DNA from 2 places in the Blautia massiliensis (ex Liu et al. 2021) genome. Region 2 is predicted to be linked to the other one. Evidence: riboswitches for the same ligand, from Rfam matches in the RefSeq annotation. Region 2 holds a riboswitch; the other holds the start of a gene.
The links. A riboswitch is a leader RNA that binds a small molecule or an ion and turns the genes downstream of it on or off. The one in region 2 is predicted to bind FMN.
Positions count from the first base shown of each region.

Region 1: it holds a riboswitch for FMN, as region 2 does, so the genes downstream of both, ACTNDQ_RS09325 (ECF transporter S component) here and ribD (bifunctional diaminohydroxyphosphoribosylaminopyrimidine deaminase/5-amino-6-(5-phosphoribosylamino)uracil reductase RibD) in region 2, are expected to answer to the same signal.

Region 1 covers NZ_JBQHWA010000019.1:49,943-61,456, reverse strand. The annotation lists gene panD (aspartate 1-decarboxylase) at 260-652, shown strand; gene panC (pantoate--beta-alanine ligase) at 754-1,593, shown strand; gene ACTNDQ_RS09340 (bile acid:sodium symporter family protein) at 1,597-2,598, shown strand; gene thiC (phosphomethylpyrimidine synthase ThiC) at 3,073-4,377, shown strand; gene ACTNDQ_RS09330 (leucine-rich repeat protein) at 4,672-7,839, shown strand; FMN riboswitch at 7,950-8,067, shown strand; gene ACTNDQ_RS09325 (ECF transporter S component) at 8,197-8,832, shown strand; gene ACTNDQ_RS09320 (MATE family efflux transporter) at 8,960-10,348, opposite strand; gene ACTNDQ_RS09315 (NUDIX hydrolase) at 10,532-11,143, shown strand; gene ACTNDQ_RS09310 (hypothetical protein) at 11,244-11,514, opposite strand, start outside.
Region 2 covers NZ_JBQHWA010000012.1:82,533-94,046, reverse strand. The annotation lists gene ACTNDQ_RS06840 (pseudouridine synthase) at 1-651, shown strand, start outside; gene rpsB (30S ribosomal protein S2) at 831-1,574, shown strand; gene tsf (translation elongation factor Ts) at 1,611-2,549, shown strand; gene ACTNDQ_RS06825 (macro domain-containing protein) at 3,051-4,118, shown strand; gene ACTNDQ_RS06820 (hypothetical protein) at 4,132-4,278, shown strand; gene ACTNDQ_RS06815 (ADP-ribosylglycohydrolase family protein) at 4,574-5,902, shown strand; gene ACTNDQ_RS06810 (zinc ribbon domain-containing protein) at 6,353-7,120, shown strand; FMN riboswitch at 7,240-7,354, shown strand; gene ribD (bifunctional diaminohydroxyphosphoribosylaminopyrimidine deaminase/5-amino-6-(5-phosphoribosylamino)uracil reductase RibD) at 7,630-8,757, shown strand; gene ribE (riboflavin synthase) at 8,739-9,392, shown strand; gene ACTNDQ_RS06795 (bifunctional 3,4-dihydroxy-2-butanone-4-phosphate synthase/GTP cyclohydrolase II) at 9,411-10,628, shown strand; gene ribH (6,7-dimethyl-8-ribityllumazine synthase) at 10,658-11,131, shown strand; gene ACTNDQ_RS06785 (HAD family hydrolase) at 11,150-11,514, shown strand, end outside.

The DNA.
Region 1 (11,514 bases), on a different contig from region 2:
GAACGGACGGATATATGAAAATTATAAAAGATACGAGCCTGTATCGATGATAACGAAGGCGTTACAACAGTTATGGGAATTTTGAGCAACTGTTGAAGAGCATGCTTTTCGTGTATAAAAAACAGGACTCAATATACAGGGAATCAATCAGAAGCGTTTCAGGGTTGAAGTGTACCCCGAGACGTTTTTTTATTAAATACGGAAGCGGATGCTTTTATCCACTTGAAAGTTATTCCCTGCAGGAAAGGACTTATATAAGATGACAATAGAGATGTTAAAAGGAAAGATCCACAGAGCAACCGTTGTCCAGGCGGAACTGGATTATGTAGGAAGTATCACTGTGGATGAGGAACTGCTGGAAGCTGCCGGGATACTGGAATATGAGAAGGTTCAGATCGTAGATGTGAACAACGGCAGCCGTTTCGAGACATACACCATTTGCGGAGAACGCGGAAGCGGTATGATCTGCCTGAACGGAGCAGCAGCAAGATGTGTAAGCACCGGTGACAAGATCATCATCATGGCTTACGCACAGTACGAGCAGGAAGAAGCCCGTACTCACAAGCCTGCAGTTGTATTTGTAGATGAAGAGAACAGGATCAGCAGAGTGACCAATTATGAGAAACACGGACTGCTGAAGGATATGGCCTGACGCAGATCAGGAAGATAATAAGACGAAGGTGAATTCAGAAAAGAGACTATCTCGAATCTATAAAGAAAACCGGTTTCAGAACCGGAAAAGAGGAGAGCATAATGCAGGTAACAAAAACAGTAGAAGAAACAAGAAAACAGATCAAAGCGTGGAAAAAAGAAGGAAAAACAGTAGGCCTTGTGCCAACCATGGGATTTCTCCATGAGGGACACGCAAGCCTGATCAAAAAATGCAGAGAGCAGAATGATATCGTAGTGGTATCCGATTTCGTCAATCCTACACAGTTCGGTCCTACCGAGGACCTGGAAGCCTATCCGAGAGACTTTGAGCGTGACAGCAAACTCTGCGAAAGCCTGGGAGCAGACCTGATCTTCTGCCCGGAGCCTTCCGAGATGTATCATGATCCCCACGCATTTGTAAGTATAGATACTCTGTCAGAGACACTTTGCGGAAAAACACGTCCGATCCATTTTAAAGGTGTGTGTACCGTTGTGACCAAGCTGTTCCACATTGTGGCACCGGACAGAGCATATTTCGGACAGAAAGACGCACAGCAGCTGGCCATCATCCGCAAGATGGTGCGTGATCTGAACTTCGATATTGAGATCGTAGGCTGTCCGATCATCCGTGAGGAGGACGGACTTGCAAAATCCTCCAGAAATACATACTTAAGCCCTGAAGAGAGAAAAGCAGCTCTTTGCCTGTCAAAGGCAGTAAAAGCCGGACAGGAAGCCATTCACGCAGGAATCCCGGCAGAAGAGCTTCTCGGAAAAATGCGAGCAGTGATCGAAGCAGAGCCTCTGGCAAAGATTGATTATGTATCCATGGTAGATGCACTTACCATGCAGCCGGTGGAAAAAGCTGACCGCAGCGTTCTTGTAGCAATGGCTGTTTACATCGGAAAAACAAGACTGATCGACAACTTCAGCTACGAGGTATAATGTATGGGAAAAGTTTTAAAGAAAATCGGAATTATCAGCAGCCTTGCATCCAGATATATCGGGATCATTATCATCGCTTTTTCCTGCCTGGCTTTTTTCTGGCGTGACGGATTTTACTGGATGACGAACTATACGTCTGTATTTCTGGGAGTGATCATGTTTGGTATGGGCCTGACCATAAAGCTGGATGACTTCCGGGCAATTTTTTCCAGACCCAAAGAAGTGGTGATCGGTGCAGTGGCTCAGTATACCATTATGCCTGTGATCGCCTGGCTTCTGTGTAAAGTGATGAACCTTCCGGCAGATCTGGCACTGGGAGTGATCCTGGTGGGATGCTGTCCGGGCGGAACAGCCAGCAATGTGATCACCTATATCGCAGGAGGTGATGTGGCGCTTTCTGTGGGAATGACTATAGTTTCCACACTGGCAGCACCGTTGATGACACCGTTTCTTGTATATGTTCTGGCAGGAGCCTGGGTGGAAGTATCCTTCTGGGCCATGGTGCTTTCTGTGGTAAAGGTAATTCTGATCCCGGTTCTCCTGGGAGTTTTTCTTCGGAGCCTTGCGGGAGAGCATGTGGATAAGGTATCCGATGTTATGCCGCTGGTGTCGGTTGTAGCTATTGTTATGATCATCGGAGGAATTGTGGCTGTAAATGCAGAGAAGATCGTAAGCTGTGGAGTTCTGGTGCTTGGAGTAGTGGCGATCCACAATTTCTGTGGTATGATGCTGGGATTTCTGGCTGCAAAAATCTTCCATGTGGAGTATTCCAGAACAACAGCTATAGCTATAGAGGTAGGCATGCAGAACAGTGGCCTTGCTGTCTCACTGGCGGCAGCTAATTTTGCAGCCAATCCGCTTGCAACACTTCCGGGCGCGATCTTCAGTGTATGGCACAATATTGCGGGTTCCATTTTTGCGGGGATCCGCCGTGCAGGTGCAGAAAACCTTGCAGAGCTTGACCGGATCATGGAAATCGACTGCTGTAATTGCGAAAAGCAATAAGCAGTGAATGCGGATTGCGGATATCCTCCTGACGGGGAACAGCAAAGCTGTGGAAGAATGTCTGTAAAGAAAGATCCGGGGGAGTTTGAGAGATAAAATGGCAGATTCTGTCGAAAGAAAAAGTCATAAAATGCAGAATTGTGGTTTACAAATTTTAGCCGGTATACTATAATAACCACATGGACGAACAAACGTCCCCAACATATGAAAACCGGGGGGCCCGCTGAAGCGAGCTGAGAGTAGACTGTAAATGTCTTGACCCATAACCTGATTTGGATAATGCCAACGTAGGGACATATGCACGAAGGATTCTTAAAGACACAGAAGATCAGAAGTACAGAAGAAATCAGAAGTACAGAAGATTTTCATTAAGTACGTAAGATTAAGAGCCGGTTGCCGTGATGCGTATGCGTTGCAGCAGCCGGTTTTTTGTTGTATAAATACAAAGAATTTATGGAAGGAGATTTTTTTTACATGAGAAATTACAGTACACAGATGGAGGCAGCCCGTAAAGGCATCATCACACCTGAGCTTGAGATCGTAGCTAAGAAGGAACGCATGACAACAGAGGAACTGCTTCCGCTGGTAGCCTCCGGTAAGGTGGCGATCTGTGCAAATAAAAATCACAAATGTATCGATCCGGAGGGCGTAGGCTCCATGCTCCGCACCAAGATCAATGTAAACCTTGGTGTATCCAGAGACTGCAAGGACTACGATGTAGAGATGCAGAAAGTAATGGAAGCTGTAAACATGGGCGCCCATGCTATCATGGATCTTTCTTCCCACGGAAATACCATTCCGTTCCGACGCAAGCTGACATCCGAGTGTCCGGCAATGATCGGAACCGTTCCGGTTTATGATTCCGTTATCCACTATCAGAGAGATCTTGATACGCTGACAGCTAAAGATTTTATCGATGTAGTCAGACTCCATGCACAGGATGGTGTTGACTTTGTAACTCTTCACTGTGGAATCACAAGAAAGACCATCGATCAGATCCGTAATCACAAGAGAAAAATGAATATCGTTTCCAGAGGAGGATCTCTTGTATTTGCATGGATGTGCATGACCGGTGAGGAGAATCCGTTCTATGAATACTACGACGAGATTCTGGATATCTGCCGCGAGTATGATGTGACCATCTCTCTTGGTGATGCCTGCCGTCCTGGATGTCTGGCTGATGCAACAGATGTATGCCAGATCGAGGAGCTTGTACGTCTTGGCGAGCTGACCAAACGTGCATGGGAAAAGGACGTTCAGGTTATGGTTGAGGGACCGGGACATGTGCCGCTTGATCAGGTTGAGGCAAATATGAAAGTACAGCAGTCCATTTGCCAGGGTGCACCGTTCTATGTATTAGGACCTATCGTAACTGACGTTGCACCGGGATATGACCACATTACATCCGCGATCGGCGGAGCAGTAGCTGCTATGTCCGGAGCAGCATTCCTCTGCTATGTAACACCGGCCGAGCATCTTGCACTTCCGAATCTTGAGGACGTAAAACAGGGAATCATGGCATCTAAGATCGCAGCTCATGCAGCAGACATTGCCAAAGGTGTCCGCGGTGCCCGTGAGATCGATGACAAGATGGCAGATGCCAGAAGAAAGCTTGACTGGGAGGCACAGTGGGAATGCGCCATGGATCCGGAAACAGCAAAACGTATCTGGAACGAGCGCAAACCGGAGCATGATGATACCTGCTCCATGTGCGGTAAATTCTGCGCAGTACGAAGCATGAACAAGGCACTTGCAGGAGAGCATATCGATATTCTGTAAGAATACAGAATGTATATGAGCATGCAGCATCACAGTAGAACGTGGTGTTGGCAGTATCCAGCCAGAAAACTGGTTGATCGAATGCGGATATGGAAAGAACAGTAATGCTGAAATTGTGGAAAGTCTGATGTTCCGATAATAAAACATAAACCGCTGTGATCTAAAATGAAGATCACAGCGGTTTTTTGCAGAGTTGGGGACATTATTGCAGCTTGCGAAAAGACAGGGCCGCGTTATAATAAAAATAGAACTTACATATAAACGGTTTACATAAAAAGGAAGGAAAGGTACGAAATGAAATTTCCGAAAAAATTGATAGCATTTGGTCTGTCATTATGTATGTCTGTTGTTCCATGTGGACCGGTGGCGGCCGAAGATTTTACAGATGCACAGACGGATATGACAGACGCCATTGATACTTTTACAGATGACGGGAATTCTGAGGAATCAGAAAATACCGTAAACACAGATCAGATCACGGAAGAAGATACTGCCGTGAGCACAGATCAGATTACAGAAGAAGAGTTTCCGGGATCAGATATCGGAACGGAAACGGATGAAGCTGAAAGCTCAGAGAGGGAGGAAATACAACAGGATTCTGAAGGAGAATCAACTCTGGAAGAACCTTCGGCGGTCATCAGAAAAGCAGAAGGAACAGAGGAGGCTGCGGCACCGGAAGAAATTTTTGGTGACGGAGAAAACCAGGAGCAGCAGGAAGATATATTCACAGATGATATTCCGGCAGCAGGCACTTCCGAAAAAGAAACAGATGTGGAGAGCACAGAAATATATCTGTATGCGATGAATGATACTTACAGCAGTGTGATCTCCATGCCGGATACCATGCAGACATCTTATCAGATCCAGACATCCGGCAAAAATCCGGTATATACGGTTGTTTCTGGTTATACTGCGAAAGTCAGCGAAACCGGTCTTGTTACTCCTAAAATGCAGTATGTAACCTATGTAGACAAAAACGGAAATGACGTAAAGGGCCAGTGGGAATACATGTTTGGAGAGACCCTGATCTCTGTACAGGATGGAAACAGTACCGTTTATTATAAATTCATACTTAAAGATTATGCGGAGTATTACGCAGAACAAAAAATGGATACATTCCTCAAAGAAAATATTACTGCGGAAATGTCCGATTATAAAAAGGTTGAGACGATCGCCAGATGGCTTGCCAACAACTTTAATTACAGTCAGTATCATTCCGGTTATACAGGCCTGATGCTGGATGGCGGCGGAGACTGCTGGGCCAATACCAGCGCAGTGAACTATATGTGCGAAAAACTGGGACTGACCGTGTATGCAAGGTATGCGGCAAATGATCCGGGGGCAGGAAGCGGTCACAGGAATTCCGTAGTCATCATTGACGGCGAAAGATATCTGGTTGACTGCGGATATACGGGAAATGCCCCCAGACATTATGAATTGTCCAAAATGGACTATGACTATTCTTATAAGATCCTGAATGATGGAACACTCAGGCTGTATCAGTATGAAGGGACAGATACAAATATCGTAGTTCCGGATACTATTGACGGAAGAAAAGTAACGGTTCTTGGAAACAGTACCTTCCAGTATTGCACCCAGGCTTCTGATATAGAGTCTGTTACTTTGCCGGATTCGCTTACAACCATCGAAAAGAATGCTTTTTACAACTGTGAGAAATTGAAATCTGTTACGATTCCCCAAAATGTGTCATCTATAGGGCTGGCTGCTTTTGTGGAGGGCTTGTCTGAGTCCAGTCTGACAGAAATTAAAGTAGATCCGGAAAATCCGTATTTTTCTGAAAAAGACGGAGTGGTATTCAGCAAGGATGGCACAAAACTGATCGTGTTTCCGTCCGGACGTTCCGGAGATTACCAGATTCCGGATGGAACTGTAAGCGTGGGAGACTATGCTTTTTATTACTGTGTAAATGTTTCTTCCATAACAGTCCCGGGAAGTGTCAGAAGCCTTGGAGAAGGTGCATTCGGAAACTGTTCGTCGCTTACGAAAGCTGTCCTGAACGAAGGCTTGGAAGAAATCGGTGAATATGCATTCCAGAGCAGTTCAGGGATCCGTGATCTTATAATTCCCGCATCTGTAAAATCAGTTGGGAAAAATGGACTTCGTCTGTCTTCCGGGTGCAGGATAAGAGTACTGAGCACAGATACTGTCTGGGCGGATGATGCGTTCAGGGATTCAGCACTGATCGCGGGAAAAAAGGATTCCACACTTCAGAAATACGCAGAGGACCGTGGCTACACGTTTGTGGAGCTGTCAGCAGACAACCGGATACCGCTTCAGAATGAATGGTTTGAACAGATCACTCCAGAATATGAATATAATGGAAAAAGCCATGAACCTGAAATAGAATCCAGTGAATCCGCACCGGAACTTGAGCAGGGCTCCGATTATGAAGTAACTTATGAAAATAACATCAATGCAGGAACTGCGACTGTAAAGATCACGGGAAAAGATATTTTCTGCGGTACAGTAGAGCGGAGTTTCAAGATTACGCCAGATGAAAATGGAATGCATGTGTGCTATTTTGCGGAAAATAATGAAACCTACCTGGAAACCACCTTTAAAGGAAAAAAAGTGGAACCGGAAGTGGTAATTGACGGACTGGTACAGGGGAAAGATTATACGGTAACCTACGTTAATAATGAAAAGCCTGGTGAAGCTCGTGCAGAGCTCACGGGAATCGGCAATTATAAAGGATCGGAAACATTATATTTTACTATTTACGGAAAACTGCCGGTTGTGGATCCAATAGCTGATCAGACATATACAGGAAAAGAACTCACACCTGCCATCGTAATCCCCGGATTGAAAGCCGGCGAAGATTATTATATGTACTACGAGGATAATCAGTATCCTGGTGTTGCAACGGTAACCATTTATGGTACCGGTTATTATAAAGGTGCCGCAACCATTCATTTCAAGATCATAAAAAAGACAGAAAAGTTTGTCAGCAATGTTAAGCTAAACAGAACCTCTTACACTTATACGGGAAAATCCATCCGGCCATCAGTAACCGTAACTGTAAATGGAAAGAAGATCGGTTCGAGTGCTTATAAGCTGTATTACAAAAATAATAAAAATTCCGGAATTGGAACTGTGCAGGTCAGAGGAATCGGAAAATACAGTCGTATCAACAAAACGCTTACCTTTAAGATCCTGCCTCCAAAAACTCTGCTGACAGGACTGAAAAAAGCAAACAGATCCTTTACTGCAAGCTGGAAAAAAAATATACAGGCAACCGGCTATCAGATCCAGTATGCAGCAGACAGCAGATTTACAAAAGAAAGAAAAACGGTCACAGTTGGAAAACAGTCTGCGACCAGATATAAGATATCAGGACTGAAAAACAAAAAGACCTATTATATCCGCATCCGGTCATATAAAAGAGTCGGAAAAAAGGTTCTTTACAGTAGCTGGAGTACGGTAAAGAAAATCCGGGTTTGATCATAAAGGAGTGGATCTTAGATTTATATAAATGGAGCAGAATGCTTCTGTGACAGAATTAAGGCTTGTAATTATAAAAAGAGCGCGTTATAATGAACTCATAAAAAAGAAAATTTCTTCGGGGCAGGGTGTGATTCCCTACCGGCGGTATAGTCCGCGACCCGCTTTGGCGGCTGATCTGGTGAAATTCCGGAACCGACAGTAAAGTCTGGATGAGAGAAGAACGCGCAGTATTTAAAGAACGTGCTCAGTGCCCCGGGAAGAAGCTCCCGGGGCTTTTTATGTGAAGAAATTTTTTCGCATAAAGATTTCTTGTGGAAATTTTCTTTGAATATTTCTGAAGAAGGAGAGAAAGTTATGAGTGAACAGATATTACAGAGAGGAAATGCCGTGGAAAGAAGCAGAACAAGAACCATCGCGCAGGTAGCCATGCTTGGTGCTGTGGCAGGAGTATTAATGAATCTTGAGTTTCCGATCCCGTTTCTTGCACCGTCTTTTTATCAGCTTGATTTTTCCGAGGTACCGGTTATGGTAGGAACCTTCGCTATGGGACCTGTGGCAGGTATCCTGATCGAGCTTGTGAAGATTCTCGTACATCTTGTGACTAAGGGAACCATGACTGCCGGTGTTGGTGATGTTGCCAATTTCCTGTTTGGATGTGCCTATGTGGTACCGGCCGGCCTGATCTACCGTTTCCGTCATAAAAAGAGCAGAGTACATGCAGTTGCAGGTATGGCAGCAGGAACAGTCCTGACAGCGATCCTTGCATGCTTTGTCAATGCCTTTGTGCTGCTTCCGGCTTACGGTAAGGCGTTTGGAATGCCAATCGAGACCTTTATCCAGATGGGAAGCGCAGTACACAGCTCCGTAAACGGACTGCTTACCTTTGCACTGCTGATCATCGTACCGTTTAATATCTTTAAATATGCACTGACATCTCTGATCGTATTTGTAATTTATAAGAAGATCCGTGTTGTACTGAAGGGTGACTGATCATAAGCAGCTGCCGGAGGATGAAGAAAAGATCAGAAATTGGTGGTTTCAGATAAATATCTGAGAATGTGAGAAATGCCATGTAATATATTGCCGATGGGCAGTAAATTACATGGCATTTTTTATGTCAGGCGTTTTGTTTTGCAGCTTTCATGACTCCAAGCTCACGTCTGGCAAAAACAACGGCCAGCACAAATGCAGAGGTATCTGCAATTGGTCCTGCGTACATGACGCCATCGATGCCGAAGAAGACCGGGAAGATGACGATCAGAGGCAGCAGGAAGAGCACCTGCCTTGTGAGGGACATGATCACACCAAACCTGGCTTTTCCAATGGAGGTAAAAAAGCAGGCGGACATAGGCTGGATCCCGTTGGCAAAGGTCATCAGCATGAAGATGCGGAGATATTTTTCTGCAAAATGAAAGTACAGGTCGCTGCCGTTTCCGAAGATGCCTACGATCTGATGCGGGAAGAACTGGAAGCAGATAAAAAATATGGTTGCGATCACAGTACATAAGGTTACGGAATAGCGGTATGTCTGGCGTACACGGCTGTATTTTTCGGCACCGTAGTTAAATCCCAAGATGGGCTGGGAGCCCTGGGAGATTCCGATGCAGATGGCCATAAATACCTGATTGACTTTGGAAATGATCCCTGCACAGGCGATTGGAATATCACTCCCGTAGGCGGAGAGTGCTCCGTAATGGCGAAGTGTATTGTTCATGACGATCTGCACTGCAGCAATGGCAACCTGATTGATACAGGATGCCATTCCCAGAGAAAAAATGGCAGACAGATTGCGTGCTTTAGGAATCAGCATGGAGTGGTCCAGGTACATTTTCCGGAGTCTGGAAAAATAAAAAATGATCAGAAGTCCGGATACGATCTGGCCGATCACGGTTGCCCAGGCTGCACCTTTGATGCCCCAGCCGAATCCAAAGATGAAAAGCGGGTCCAGGATGGTGTTGATGGCGGCACCGGCCAGGATGCAGGTCATGGAATAGGTAGGACTCCTGTCTGCTCGGATCAGATGGTTGCCGCCTGTGCTTAAAACATAAAAGGGAAGTCCAATGGCGGTGATCCCCATGTAATCAATGGCATAGGGCATGACGTCCGGTGTTCCGCCGAAAAAATGAAGCAGTGGCTTCAGGAACAGAAGGACGATGACAGAGAGTATCGTACCGGAGATTATCAGCGCGGAGAGTCCGGTTCCTGCAATGGAGCTGGCTTTTTTTTCGTTTCCTGCGCCCATTTCCAGGTTGTAATTGGAGGCGCTGCCGATTCCCAGGAGCAGTGCAGCAGCAGTAGAGATAATGGTTACGGGAAATGCGATGTTTGTGGCGGCGTTTCCAAGCATTCCTACGCCCTGTCCGATAAAGATCTGGTCAACGATATTGTACAGAGCGCTGACCAGCATGCTGATGATGGCGGGAATGGCGAATTTGGCGATCAGGATGCCTACAGGGGCGGTTCCCAGAGGGTTTTCGGCCTGGGCAGCATTGGTCTGGTTTTTCAATGTTTTTTCCTTCTTTCTTGTCTACAGTAGCTGTTTGGTAATGTGATAAGTGGATTTTTAATTTTATAGCAGAGTATTTATTATAGCACTATTGTGAAGTGAGTGTAAGTATAAAAAATTGACCTTTGGTTTTGGATGGGATAAAATGTTTTTAGAAAAAATTTTCGGGAAGGAGTTTTTCAGATGGGTAAGATCAACAGTGTGAAAAAACTTACAGATAATAAGTTCGTGAATCTTTATGGAGTGGATGCGACCAGTGTACATGATACGCCGGTTTCTTATTTTGTGGCCTCCAGGGCGAAGAGTGTGGAGGATATGAAGCTTTCTACAGGGGAGAATCATCCGGATGGGGTGATCATTTACAGTGTTTATGGAGAGAAGCGGGATAAGGTTGTGCTGATCCGTCAGTATCGGTATACGATCGGCGGGTATATTTATGAGTTTCCGGCGGGGCTTGTGGAGCCTGGGGAGGATTTCCATGAGGGTGCTGTGCGGGAGATGTTTGAGGAGACCGGGTTGAAGCTGGAGCCGATCAAGGTTGCGGAGGCTTTTGAGAAGCCTTATTTTACGACGATCGGGATGACGGATGAATCCTGTGCTACGGTTTATGGGTATGCCAGTGGTGAGGTTAGTGCGGCTGCTCAGGAAGATAGTGAAGAGATTGAAGTTGTTATTGCTGACAGAGATGAAGTGCGAAGAATTTTGAAGGAGGAGAGGGTTGCTATTATGTGTGCTTATATGTTGATGCACTTTTTGAAGGATGAGGAGCCGTTTGGGTTTCTTGGGGAGATTTAAATGAGATGAAATAACTAACGAACGCCATCGACGCTGCGCTGGCTGGCTGAGAAAAAGGGGGAATCTGTGGTTTGCGGATTCCCCCTTTGTGGTTAAAGTATTAAAGTTCTATGAGTTTTCCAAGGTCTTTGTTGTATTTGCAGTATTTGCCGTTTTCAGAGATAAATGGCTGGTAGGTGTCGGTGCGGGTGTCTTTGATGTAGACGATTCCGGTTGCGATCATTTCTACCAGGGAGAAGCGTTTGCTCAGGCTGGAGATCCAGCGGTAAGTTTTTTCGTTGCCGGAGTCTGCCATGATGAGGTTGTAGCCGCCTGGACAGGCCTCCAGTGAGAAATATACTTTCTGGGACCGGATGGAGGTGTTGAATACC
Region 2 (11,514 bases):
AAACCGGAGCTGAAAGTAACAGAAGAAGATCAGGTGGTTATGAACGGGCAGGAGATCCATGCTGCACCGGAATATGTATATTATCTTTTTAACAAGCCGGCAGGCTGTGTCAGCGCAACGGAGGACTCCAGACATAAAACGGTTCTCGACTACATTGAAGAGAAAGACAGAAGAAAGGGTCTTTTTCCGGTGGGACGCCTGGATAAAGATACAGAAGGCTTTCTTCTGATCACAGATGACGGTCCTCTGGCACACGAGCTTCTTTCTCCGAAAAAGCATGTGGATAAGACCTACTATGCAAAAGTATCCGGGAAAGTGACAGAAGAAGATGTCGTGAAGCTGGCAGAAGGCGTGGATATCGGGGAAAAAGATCTCACACGACCGGCAAGGCTGGAGATCCTTTCTACCTGGGAGTCCGGTACAGAATCTGCAGAAGCCGGTAAGAACTGGGAATCTGAGATCCGACTTACCATCCACGAGGGAAAATTCCATCAGGTAAAACGGATGATGGAGGCACTGGGAAAAAAAGTAACTTATTTGGAAAGACTATCCATGGGGCCGCTGGAGCTTCCTTCAGATCTTCCGACAGGAAAATATCGTTCACTCACCGAAAAAGAGCTGGAGCTTCTGAAGTCTGCCGGAAACCGCTGAAAAACAGAAAAAAATTGGAAAAATCCCCTTTACATAAGGGGATTTTCTATGCTATAATTCAGAAGTTGCAAAAATAAGCACGCACGGCGATTCTATAAGGATGGTGCCCTACGGTGTGAGGATGGGTCCAGAGAGAAGGCGACCTGTGCGGAAGAATTTAACCAAAAAGGAGAAAAGACATGAGCGTTATTTCAATGAAGCAGCTTTTAGAGGCAGGTGTTCATTTCGGACATCAGACAAGAAGATGGAACCCTAAAATGGCTCCGTACATCTACACAGAGAGAAATGGTATCTATATCATCGATCTTCAGCAGTCTGTAGGAATGGTTGACGATGCTTACAATGCAGTAGCAGATATCGTTGCCAACGGTGGACACATCCTTTTCGTAGGAACTAAGAAACAGGCTCAGGATGCTATCCGTACAGAGGCAGAGCGTTGTGGAGAGTTCTTCGTAAATGAGAGATGGCTTGGTGGTATGCTTACAAACTTCAAGACAATCCAGAGCCGTATCGCAAGACTGAAAGAGATCGAGACAATGGAAGCTGACGGAACATTCGACGTACTTCCTAAGAAAGAAGTTATCGAGCTTCGCAAAGAGCTTGTTAAGCTTCAGAAGAACCTTGGCGGAATCAAAGAGATGAAGAGAATCCCGGATGCTATCTTTATCGTAGATCCTAAAAAAGAGAGAATCTGCGTACAGGAGGCTCATACACTTGGAATCCCGCTTATCGGTATCTGCGATACTAACTGTGATCCGGAAGAGCTTGACTATGTGATCCCGGGAAATGACGATGCTATCCGTGCAGTAAAACTCATCGTTTCCAAGATGGCTGACGCTGTTATCGAGGCTAAGCAGGGAACTGCTGAGGCAGATGGCGAGATCGAGGCTGAGTCTGAGGAGTTTGCAGCTACAGAGGAATAATTCGTATAAACAGAATATTTCAGGAGGAAACGAACAATGGCTATTACAGCAGCACAGGTAAAAGAGTTAAGAGAGATGACCGGCGCCGGAATGATGGATTGTAAGAAAGCTCTTACATCTACAGATGGTGATATGGATAAAGCAGTTGAGTTCCTGCGTGAGAAGGGTCTTGCTACAGCACAGAAGAAAGCAAGCCGTATCGCAGCAGAGGGTCTTTGCAAAACTCTGGTAACAGAGGATGGAAAGAAAGCAGTCGTTGTTGAGGTTAATGCTGAGACAGACTTCGTTGCAAAGAATGAGAAATTCCAGAGCTATGTTGCAGATGTTGCAGCACAGGCACTTAACACAACAGCAGCTGATATCGATGCTTTCCTTGCTGAGGCATGGGCACTTGATACAACTAAGACTGTAAAAGAGGCTCTTGCAGCTCAGATCGCAGTAATCGGCGAGAACATGAACATCCGTAGATTTGCTCAGGTTGAGGAGCAGAACGGATTCATCGCTTCCTACACTCATATGGGTGGAAAGATCGGCGTTCTTGTAGACGTTGAGACAGATGTTGTTAACGATGCTGTTAAAGAGATGGCTAAGAACGTAGCTATGCAGATCGCAGCTCTGAAACCGCAGTACACAAGCGACAAGGAAGTAAGCGCTGACTACATCGAGCATGAGAAAGAGATTCTTATGGCTCAGATCCAGAACGATCCGAAGGAGTCCCAGAAACCGGCTAAGGTTATCGAGGGAATGATCACAGGACGTATCAAGAAAGAGCTTAAAGAAATCTGCCTTCTTGACCAGACATACGTAAAAGCAGAGGACGGAAAACAGTCCGTTGCTAAATACGTAGAGCAGGTAGCAAAAGAGAACGGCGCTAAGATCCAGATCAAAGGCTTCGTTCGCTACGAGACAGGCGATGGTCTTGAGAAAAAAGAAGAGAACTTCGCTGAGGAAGTTGCAAAGCAGATGGGTAAATAATCTGATATCTGCAGATCTTTAATAAGATCCATAAAACCCTTGAAAATCCAGTATTTTCAAGGGTTTTTCTTATATTATCCACTTCATATATTGCATTATAAATTTATGTAACTTTTTGGGCGGATTTTCGTAAAATGTTCATCAGTGTTTTCGTAAAACTGCTATACGAATTCATTAACGCAAACTTCGCATGATTTTTAAGAAAAATGTGGCGGTTTCGATTTGTTATACAGAGAAAAAAGATAAACAGATAGTTAAGCTGATGCGGATTGAAAATATCGAATCAATAGAAGAACAGTAAGTTGTATTTCAGGAATGAAGAAAACCCCTGCAAAGATTTCGCAATGTCAGAATAAGAAAATAATAATTGCCACAGTTGGATTAGCAGACCCGGCAGATATGGAGAATGTAGATTATATGCATGAGATGTATCCGAATTCAACAGATAAGCAGATAAGGAAGATATTAACGCAATGCAGGCATGGATAAGGAGGTGTTACAATGCCATTTAAGATTGTCCGCAACGATATAACAAAGGTCAAAGCAGATGTGATTGTAAATACTGCAAATCCGAATCCGATATGTGCAAGCGGTACAGATTTAGCCATATATAAGGCGGCAGGAAAAGAACAGCTTCTTGCCGAAAGAGCAAGTATCGGCAAAATTGCAAGAGGTAATATTGCTGTTACTGGTGCATATAACTTAAAGGCAAAATATATTATTCATACAGTAGGACCGGTATGGACAGATGGAAAGCATCGTGAATTAGAAATCCTTGAGAATTGCTATCGAAAGTCATTACAGAAAGCATTGGAACTTGAGTGCGAAAGTATAGCATTTCCCCTGATTTCGACAGGAGTATATGGATTTCCGAAGGACAAGGCATTACAGATCGCTGTGTCAGCATTCAGCCGGTTTCTTACCGAAAATGAAATGGAAATCATACTGGTAGTGTTTGATAAAAGGTCTTTTCAGCTGTCCGGTCAGATTGTTGGGGATATTGATTCTTATATAGATGCAAATTATGTCAGAGAAATCCATAGAAAAGAGTATCCGATAAGGAGCAGAAGATGTATTCGTATAAAAGAATTGGCAGAAGAAGATTTCAATGAAGAAATGCTTCAAAGAGAAGAAGACAACTATCCATTTGAGGAAATGACAGATACTGGCATGACAGAATTGCTCATGCCGTTAGAAAATATTTCATTGGAAGAGCAGCTGGCAAACATAGGAGTTTCCTTTCATGATAAATTATTTGAACTGATTTACGAAGCACATCTTGATAATAAAGATGTGTGGAAACGGGCAAATCTTGACAGGAAACATTTTTCAAAGATCCAGTGTGACCAGAATTATCATCCGAAGAAGAAGACTGTAATGGCACTTTGCATTGCACTGCAGCTTGATCTGGAACAGTCAAGAGATTTACTTGCCAGAGCAGACTGGGCATTTAGTCCAAGCAGTAAGGTGGATCTGATTGTACAGAAGGCAATAATAGATAAGCAGTATGATATTATACAGTTGAATGTAACTTTGTTTAAATATACGAATGAAATTCTTGGAGTATAGGAGCAAGATGCATATGTGGAATGACATATATAAGCCTGATTCAATTGGCAGTGAGGGCGGCACGATTATTGCAGATGAGGAATATAAAGAATCGTGCAGGATAACATTGGAAAGATGTAAAAGGTATGATGCAATTACATGTGGTTATATGGAAGTATGATGCATACAGCTTTTTGTGATAAAAGGCATAGTCAGGAAGTCTTTGATAACATGAAAAAAGATCTACAGGAATTTATTGATAAGGGTACAACTGCTGAGGAAGAAGACATTTTCTATGAAGAGTTTACAAGTAAATATTGATTAGCATATGTTACGTCGGTACTTATAGCATCGGCGTTTGTTTTGTCTTAAAAAGTGTCGCCCGGACAGCGACCATATAAAGATGCTTCTTAACTATACTCATATTGTAACAAAGAAAAAGAGTTGCCGGAGTAATCCGGGGATTGGAGGCATATATGTACGGAGCAATTTTAGGAGATATTATAGGAAGTCCATTTGAGTTTGATAGAGGAGATAAAACAAAGGAATTTGATTTGTTTACTAAAGGCTGTGACTTTACAGATGATTCTGTTATGACAATAGCGGTTGGAGAAGCTCTTCTTGCAGTTGGACCGGAAGCTACAGTACGGGAAATTGAAGAGGCGGTAGTAACTAACATGCAGGATTGGGGGAAAAGATATCCATATGCAGGTTATGGTGGAAGATTCAGGTATTGGCTTAGAGAAAGAAATCCTAAGCCATACGGAAGTTATGGGAATGGTTCAGCTATGAGAGTATCAGCCGCAGGATGGCTTTATGATTCGCTGGAAAGAACAAGAGAGGTAGCAAGAGCGACAGCAAATGTGACACATAATCATCCGGAAGGCATTAAGGGTGCAGAGGCAACCGCCAGTGCAATATACATGGCTAGGAATGAATCTTCAAAAGAAGAAATTAAAGAATACATCGAGAGGGAGTTTCATTACAATCTTGATAGAACACTTGATGAGATCAGACCAGGATATCATATGGATGAGACTTGTCAGAGAACAGTACCGGAGGCAATTATTGCATTTCTGGAATCCAAAGATTTTGAGGATGCCATACGGAATGCAGTATCACTTGGTGGAGATACTGATACGCTTGGTGCTATTACAGGTAGTATTGCAGAAGCATTTTATGGAATTCCGGCTGTATTGATTGCAGAGTGTAGAAGCCGGCTTGATGAAGGCTTGATGACGGATCTTCTTGATGAGTTTGATCATGCTCTTGGCAGAGATAGAAATGTCGATTCAGATGATAAGAATGGGACACAGGCAAATCAAATGATTGAAGCTGCAATAGATCAGTATTATGTTCAGCAGGATGCAAATGGAATGTTGTTGTTTATGGAAGCTATGGTGACAAGAATGCAGCAGGCAGGAGAATTTGTGGTGCCTTATATTACTGTGGATTCTTTCATATCCGAAGAGCAGATTAACAAAGTAAAGGTGGGTGACACAATTTCGCTTGATCATGATGTAAAACTTAAAATGGAAACTGTGAAAGATGCTGGTGGAAAAGAATGGATTGGAGTATTTACATCTTCTGAGGAAATGCATAAGGGCTCAGCAGGAAATGTTCAGATGAATCAGCCTATTTTATCAATCCTTAAACTGGCATTGGAATGGGAAAAGATTAATGGAATTGTGATTAATCCATTTGGTAAGTATATTCAGATGACAAAGAAGATGATAGAGCTTTTAATCAGCGGATATGAATATTATGAGAATGAAAGGAAGAGCAAAGATGGTGAGAACAATTAAAGTTACAGGAAAAGGGAGAATAGAGTTTGAAGCTGATAATAAAAGATTACAGTTACTGTAGTCTGGACAATAGCTTAGGTCTGAGAAAATCGAATGCGACAGCTATATTTTCATCATTTACACATGAACCGGAAGAAGTGAAGTTCTAAGGACAACAAAAATGGTGAAAAGTAAGAAAGCAAAAATATATAAAAAGATAGATGGTCAGCTTTAAGATTGTGCTGATGATTATTGCGATAAGTGTGTTTGATGTTGGATTTATGTTGCAATATGGGGAGACAGGAAGATAGATAGGATATTTAAAAGGTCCTCACTGTAAGACAAGAACCTGGTGCAAGAAAGTCATGACCAAAGAGTGATAATCAAATCATATAGACAGGGTATGGCAACAGCAGGTTGCTTTTCAAAATATGGATTTATCTATATGATGTGGTTATGGAGGTGACGACTATGGAAACAAAAAATATTATTTTGAAACTTCGTACTGAAAGAGGAATGTCACAAGACGAGCTGGCAGATAAAATCATGGTTACAAGGCAGGCAGTATCCCGTTGGGAAAATGGAGATACCGTTCCAAACACGGATACACTTAAGCTCTTATCGAAAGAATTTGATGTATCGATCAATACGCTTTTGGGAGAACCCAGAAAGCTGATCTGCCAGTGCTGCGGGATGCCAATTGATGATGATTCCATATTGGGACGTGATAAGGATGGCACATTAAATGAGGAGTATTGTAAGTGGTGCTATGCAGATGGAACATACACATATAATGATATGGATGAATTGATTGATGTGTGTGTTAAGAATATGGTAAATGAAAACTTTACCGAAGAACAGGCACGTTCTTATCTGAAAGAAATGCTTCCAAAGTTAGATTACTGGAAAAGGTATGAGGAACTTAGTGACAATGGGCAGTTTGAAGAGTTTAAAATGCAATTGATAAATGAAATAAATGATTTACATATAGATGGACTTCCAAGGGTAGACAGACTGAATGCACTTGTAGGTAAATATGTAAATCTGGAATATGCACTGCCAAATGGACAAAAAGTGAAATTTCTGGATGACCAGAAAACTTATTTGGGAAATCAAATGGAATCTGAATTCGGAGGGGACAGATACTTCGGTATTCTGGCAAATATGGATTTTATTATGATATGTACATATGAGAAAGACGGTGAAAATCCTGAATTGGTTATATACAAAAAAAGATGAGTATAGTATGCGGATTAGTGATTAGTTTCGTTACCGTTCACTGATAATATTCCGCATGGAATGAGTAAAATAAAAATTCCGCTTTACAAATAACAGATAAAGTATTAAAATAAACAAAAAGATATCTTCAGGGCAGGGTGTGATTCCCTACCGGCGGTAGAGCCCGCGAGCCGAAAGGCATGATCCGGTGAGATTCCGGGGCCGACAGTATAGTCTGGATGGAAGAAGATGATAGTACAGTTGATTTTTGTATGAATGAATGTAGTATCAGAGCTCTGAGATGGTGATCCATTTCAGAGCTTTTTATGTAGGAAATAATCAGACATTCATTTATTGATCATATGTAACAGATCAATTCCACCCTGCAGATATTTCTGCAGGTTTTTTTTGTATTTGGCACATCGTTTTCGAAATAAATATACCACTCACTTGTCTGTGAATCCGATTGCACAGGTCTAAAAGACTCGGCGTACCAGGCAAAGAACAGGAATAAGAAAGAAGGAATAAAAATGACGGATCAGGAATATATGCTTCGGGCGATTCAGCTGGCCAAAAAAGGAGAAGGCTGGACGAATCCCAATCCGATGGTAGGGGCAGTGATCGTAAAAGACGGAAGGATCATCGGGGAAGGCTATCATAAAAAGTATGGAGAACTTCACGCAGAACGTAATGCTATTGCTTCTCTTACAGAACCAGCAGAAGGTGCGGTGATTTATGTTACGCTGGAGCCTTGCTGTCATCATGGAAAAACACCTCCATGTACGGAAGCGATCATTGAACAGAAGATCAGAAAAGTGGTGATCGGTTCCCGGGATCCGAATCCGAAAGTGGCAGGAAAAGGTGTACAGATGTTAAGAGAAGCCGGTGTAACAGTAGTTGAAGATTTTATGAGAGAAGAATGTGATCAGCTGAATCCGGTGTTTTTCCATTATATTACTACGAAAACCCCATACGTGGTGATGAAGTATGCCATGACACTGGATGGGAAGATCGCAACGAAGACAGGAGCATCAAAATGGATCACCGGAGAAGCGGCAAGAAAAGAAGTACAGCATATGCGGCATCAGTACATGGGGATTATGGCAGGTATTGGAACTGTGCTTGCAGATGATCCGATGTTAAACGTCCGGGTAGAAGGCTGGAAAAGTCCTGTCAGGATTGTGTGCGACAGTAAGCTCAGGATCCCGCCGGACAGTCAGATCGTAAAAAGTGCGGAAAAGTACCGGACGATCGTGGCTTATGCAGATCAGAAAAATACAGAAGAAAAAATAAAAATATTACATACCATGGGAGTTGAGACCATTTACTGTCCGGATGAAAAGGATCAGATAGACCTTAAGAAGCTGATGACAGATCTTGGAAACAGGGGTATTGACAGCATCCTCCTGGAGGGAGGCGGTACGTTAAATGACAGTGCCCTGCGAGCCGGAATTGTAAAGGAAGTACAGGCTTTTGTGGCACCAAAGCTGTTTGGTGGTGTGGCCGGGAAGACACCGGTAGAAGGTATCGGAGTTGAATTCCCGTCTGAAGCAGTAGAACTGAAATATACAGATATCTGCCAGATCGGTGAGGACATCCGGATAAGATGTCAGGTGTGTGAGAAAAAACAGGAGGAATCATGTTTACAGGAATCGTAGAAGAGAAAGGAAAAGTCCGTTATATACAGCTGACAGGAGAATCAGGGATCCTGGCAGTGAAAGCCCGGAAAGTCCTGAAAGGGACAAGGATCGGTGACAGTATTGCTGTGAATGGTGTGTGTCTGACAGTTACGTCGATTCAGCCGGACGGATTTACTGCCGATGTGATGGCAGAGACGATCAGAAGAAGCAGTCTTGGCAGCTGTAAAGCCGGAAGCCAGGTAAACCTGGAACGTGCAATGGCTGCAGATGGCAGGTTCGGGGGACACATAGTAAGCGGTCATATTGATGGAACTGGAGTGATACGTTCCATGCTCCGGGAAGAAAATGCCATCTGGGTATCGATTGAGACATCGCCACAGATCTTGCATCTGATCGTGGAAAAAGGATCCGTTTGTATTGATGGGATCAGCCTGACAGTTGCAAGGGTTGATGAAACTGGTTTTCAGGTGTCGGTCATTCCACATACAGGAGAAGAAACCACCCTTTTGGAAAAGGTGCCGGGGGATCTGGTTAATCTGGAAAATGATGTGATTGGAAAATATGTAGAAAAACTGCTTGGCATCAGAAAAAACGAAGAAGAGAAAAAAGAATCCGGAATTACGATGGAGTTTCTTGAAGAATTCGGGTTTTAGAACAGGAGGATATACACTATGTCACAAAATTATCAGTACAACACAATTGAAGAGGCACTTAGGGATCTTAAGAAAGGAAAAATAATTCTGGTCACAGATGATCCGGACAGAGAAAATGAGGGAGATCTGATATGTGCGGCAGAGTTTGCAACCCGGGAAAATATTAATTTCATGGCGACTTATGCAAAGGGTCTTATCTGTACACCGATGAGTGCAGAAATTGCGGCGAGATTGAACTTTCCGCCGATGGTTGCTGAGAACACGGACAATCACAGTACAGCATTTACCGTGGCAGTGGACCACGCAGATACAACCACCGGTATCTCTGCGGCAGAACGCTCCTATACCATTACGAAGTGTGTGGATGATCAGTCAAAACCGGAGGATTTCAGAAGACCGGGACATGTATTTCCGCTTATTTCCAGAAAAGGCGGGGTTCTGGTACGAAATGGCCATACGGAGGCAACAACAGATCTTATGAGACTTGCCGGACTGAAAGAATGCGGTGTGTGCTGTGAAGTTATGAAAGAAGATGGCACTATGATGCGTACATCACAGCTATGGGAAATGGCAAAAGAGCATAACCTTACATTTATTACGATTCGTGATCTGCAGGATTATATAAGAATACATGAAAAGCATGTAAAGGAGGAAGCAGCTGCAAACCTCCCAACGCAGTACGGTGATTTTAAAATGTATGGCTATATCAATGACATTACAGGAGAGCATCATCTGGCACTGGTAAAAGGTGATCTAGGAGATGGTGAGGATGTGCTTTGCCGTGTACATTCGGAGTGCCTGACAGGCGATGCATTCGGATCGCTCAGATGTGACTGCGGACTGCAGCTGCAGACAGCGATGCGCCAGGTAGAGGCGGAAGGCAGAGGGATCATTCTGTATATGAGACAGGAAGGCAGAGGGATCGGACTGATCAATAAGATCAAAGCCTATGCGCTTCAGGAACAGGGATATGATACCGTGGAGGCTAATGTGAAGTTAGGGTTTGCACCGGATCTCAGAGAGTACTGGGTTGGGGCACAGATACTGTCAGACCTTGGTGTGAAATCATTAAGATTACTGACCAATAACCCGGATAAAGTCTATGGGCTTGGTGAATTCGGGCTGAAGATCAATGAGAGAGTACCTCTGGAGATTCCGGTACAAAAATATGACCGGAAGTATATGAAGACGAAGCAGGAAAAGATGGGTCATATTTTTAAGGAAATAAATTTATAAAAAACAGCAAATAGCAGGAGGAAGAAAAAATGAGACAGATCAATTTAGTAGAAGGAAAAGTAGTAGCACCGGAGGGAATGAAGGTTGGCATCGTGGCAGCGAGATTCAATGAGATCATTGTGAATAAATTATTGGGAGGGGCAGTCGACGGACTGGTAAGACATGGAGTAGAAGAAGAGAATATTACTGCAGCATGGGTGCCGGGAGCATTTGAGATTCCGCTTACAGCACAGAAAATGGCACAGTCCGGAAAATATGATGCAGTTATCTGCGTGGGAGCTGTCATTCGTGGAGATACTTCACATTATGATCTGGTGTGCAATGAATCTGCCAAGGGGATCGCACAGGTTGAACTTGCAACAGGGATCCCGGTCTTATTCGGAGTGATCACGACTGAGAATATCGAGCAGGCTATTGCGCGTGCAGGAAGCAAAGCGGGAAATAAAGGCTATGACTGTGCGTTATCTGCGATCGAGATGGTCAATCTGATGAAGCAGCTCTAATAGATAGGGAAATAAATGATGACAAAAACGATCATATTCGATTATGATGGAACGATCCATCATACCATTGGAATCTATGAACCGGCATTTCGTGAAACCTATCAGTGGCTGACAGAACAGAAGGCTGCAGAAGAACGGGAGATAGGCTCGGTGGAAATTGCCGGCTGGCTGGGATTTAACAGTAAGGAGATGTGGAATACATTTTTGCCGGAGCTGGATCAGAGCTATAAAGAGCAGGCGAGCAGGATGGTAGGAGAACTGATGGTCAGACAGATCAGGAAGCATAAGGCAGTGTGGTATCCGGGAGCAGAGGAGATGCTTACAGCCCTGAAGAACCGGGGATATCATCTTGTGATCTTAAGTAACTGTAAAGCTTCCTATCG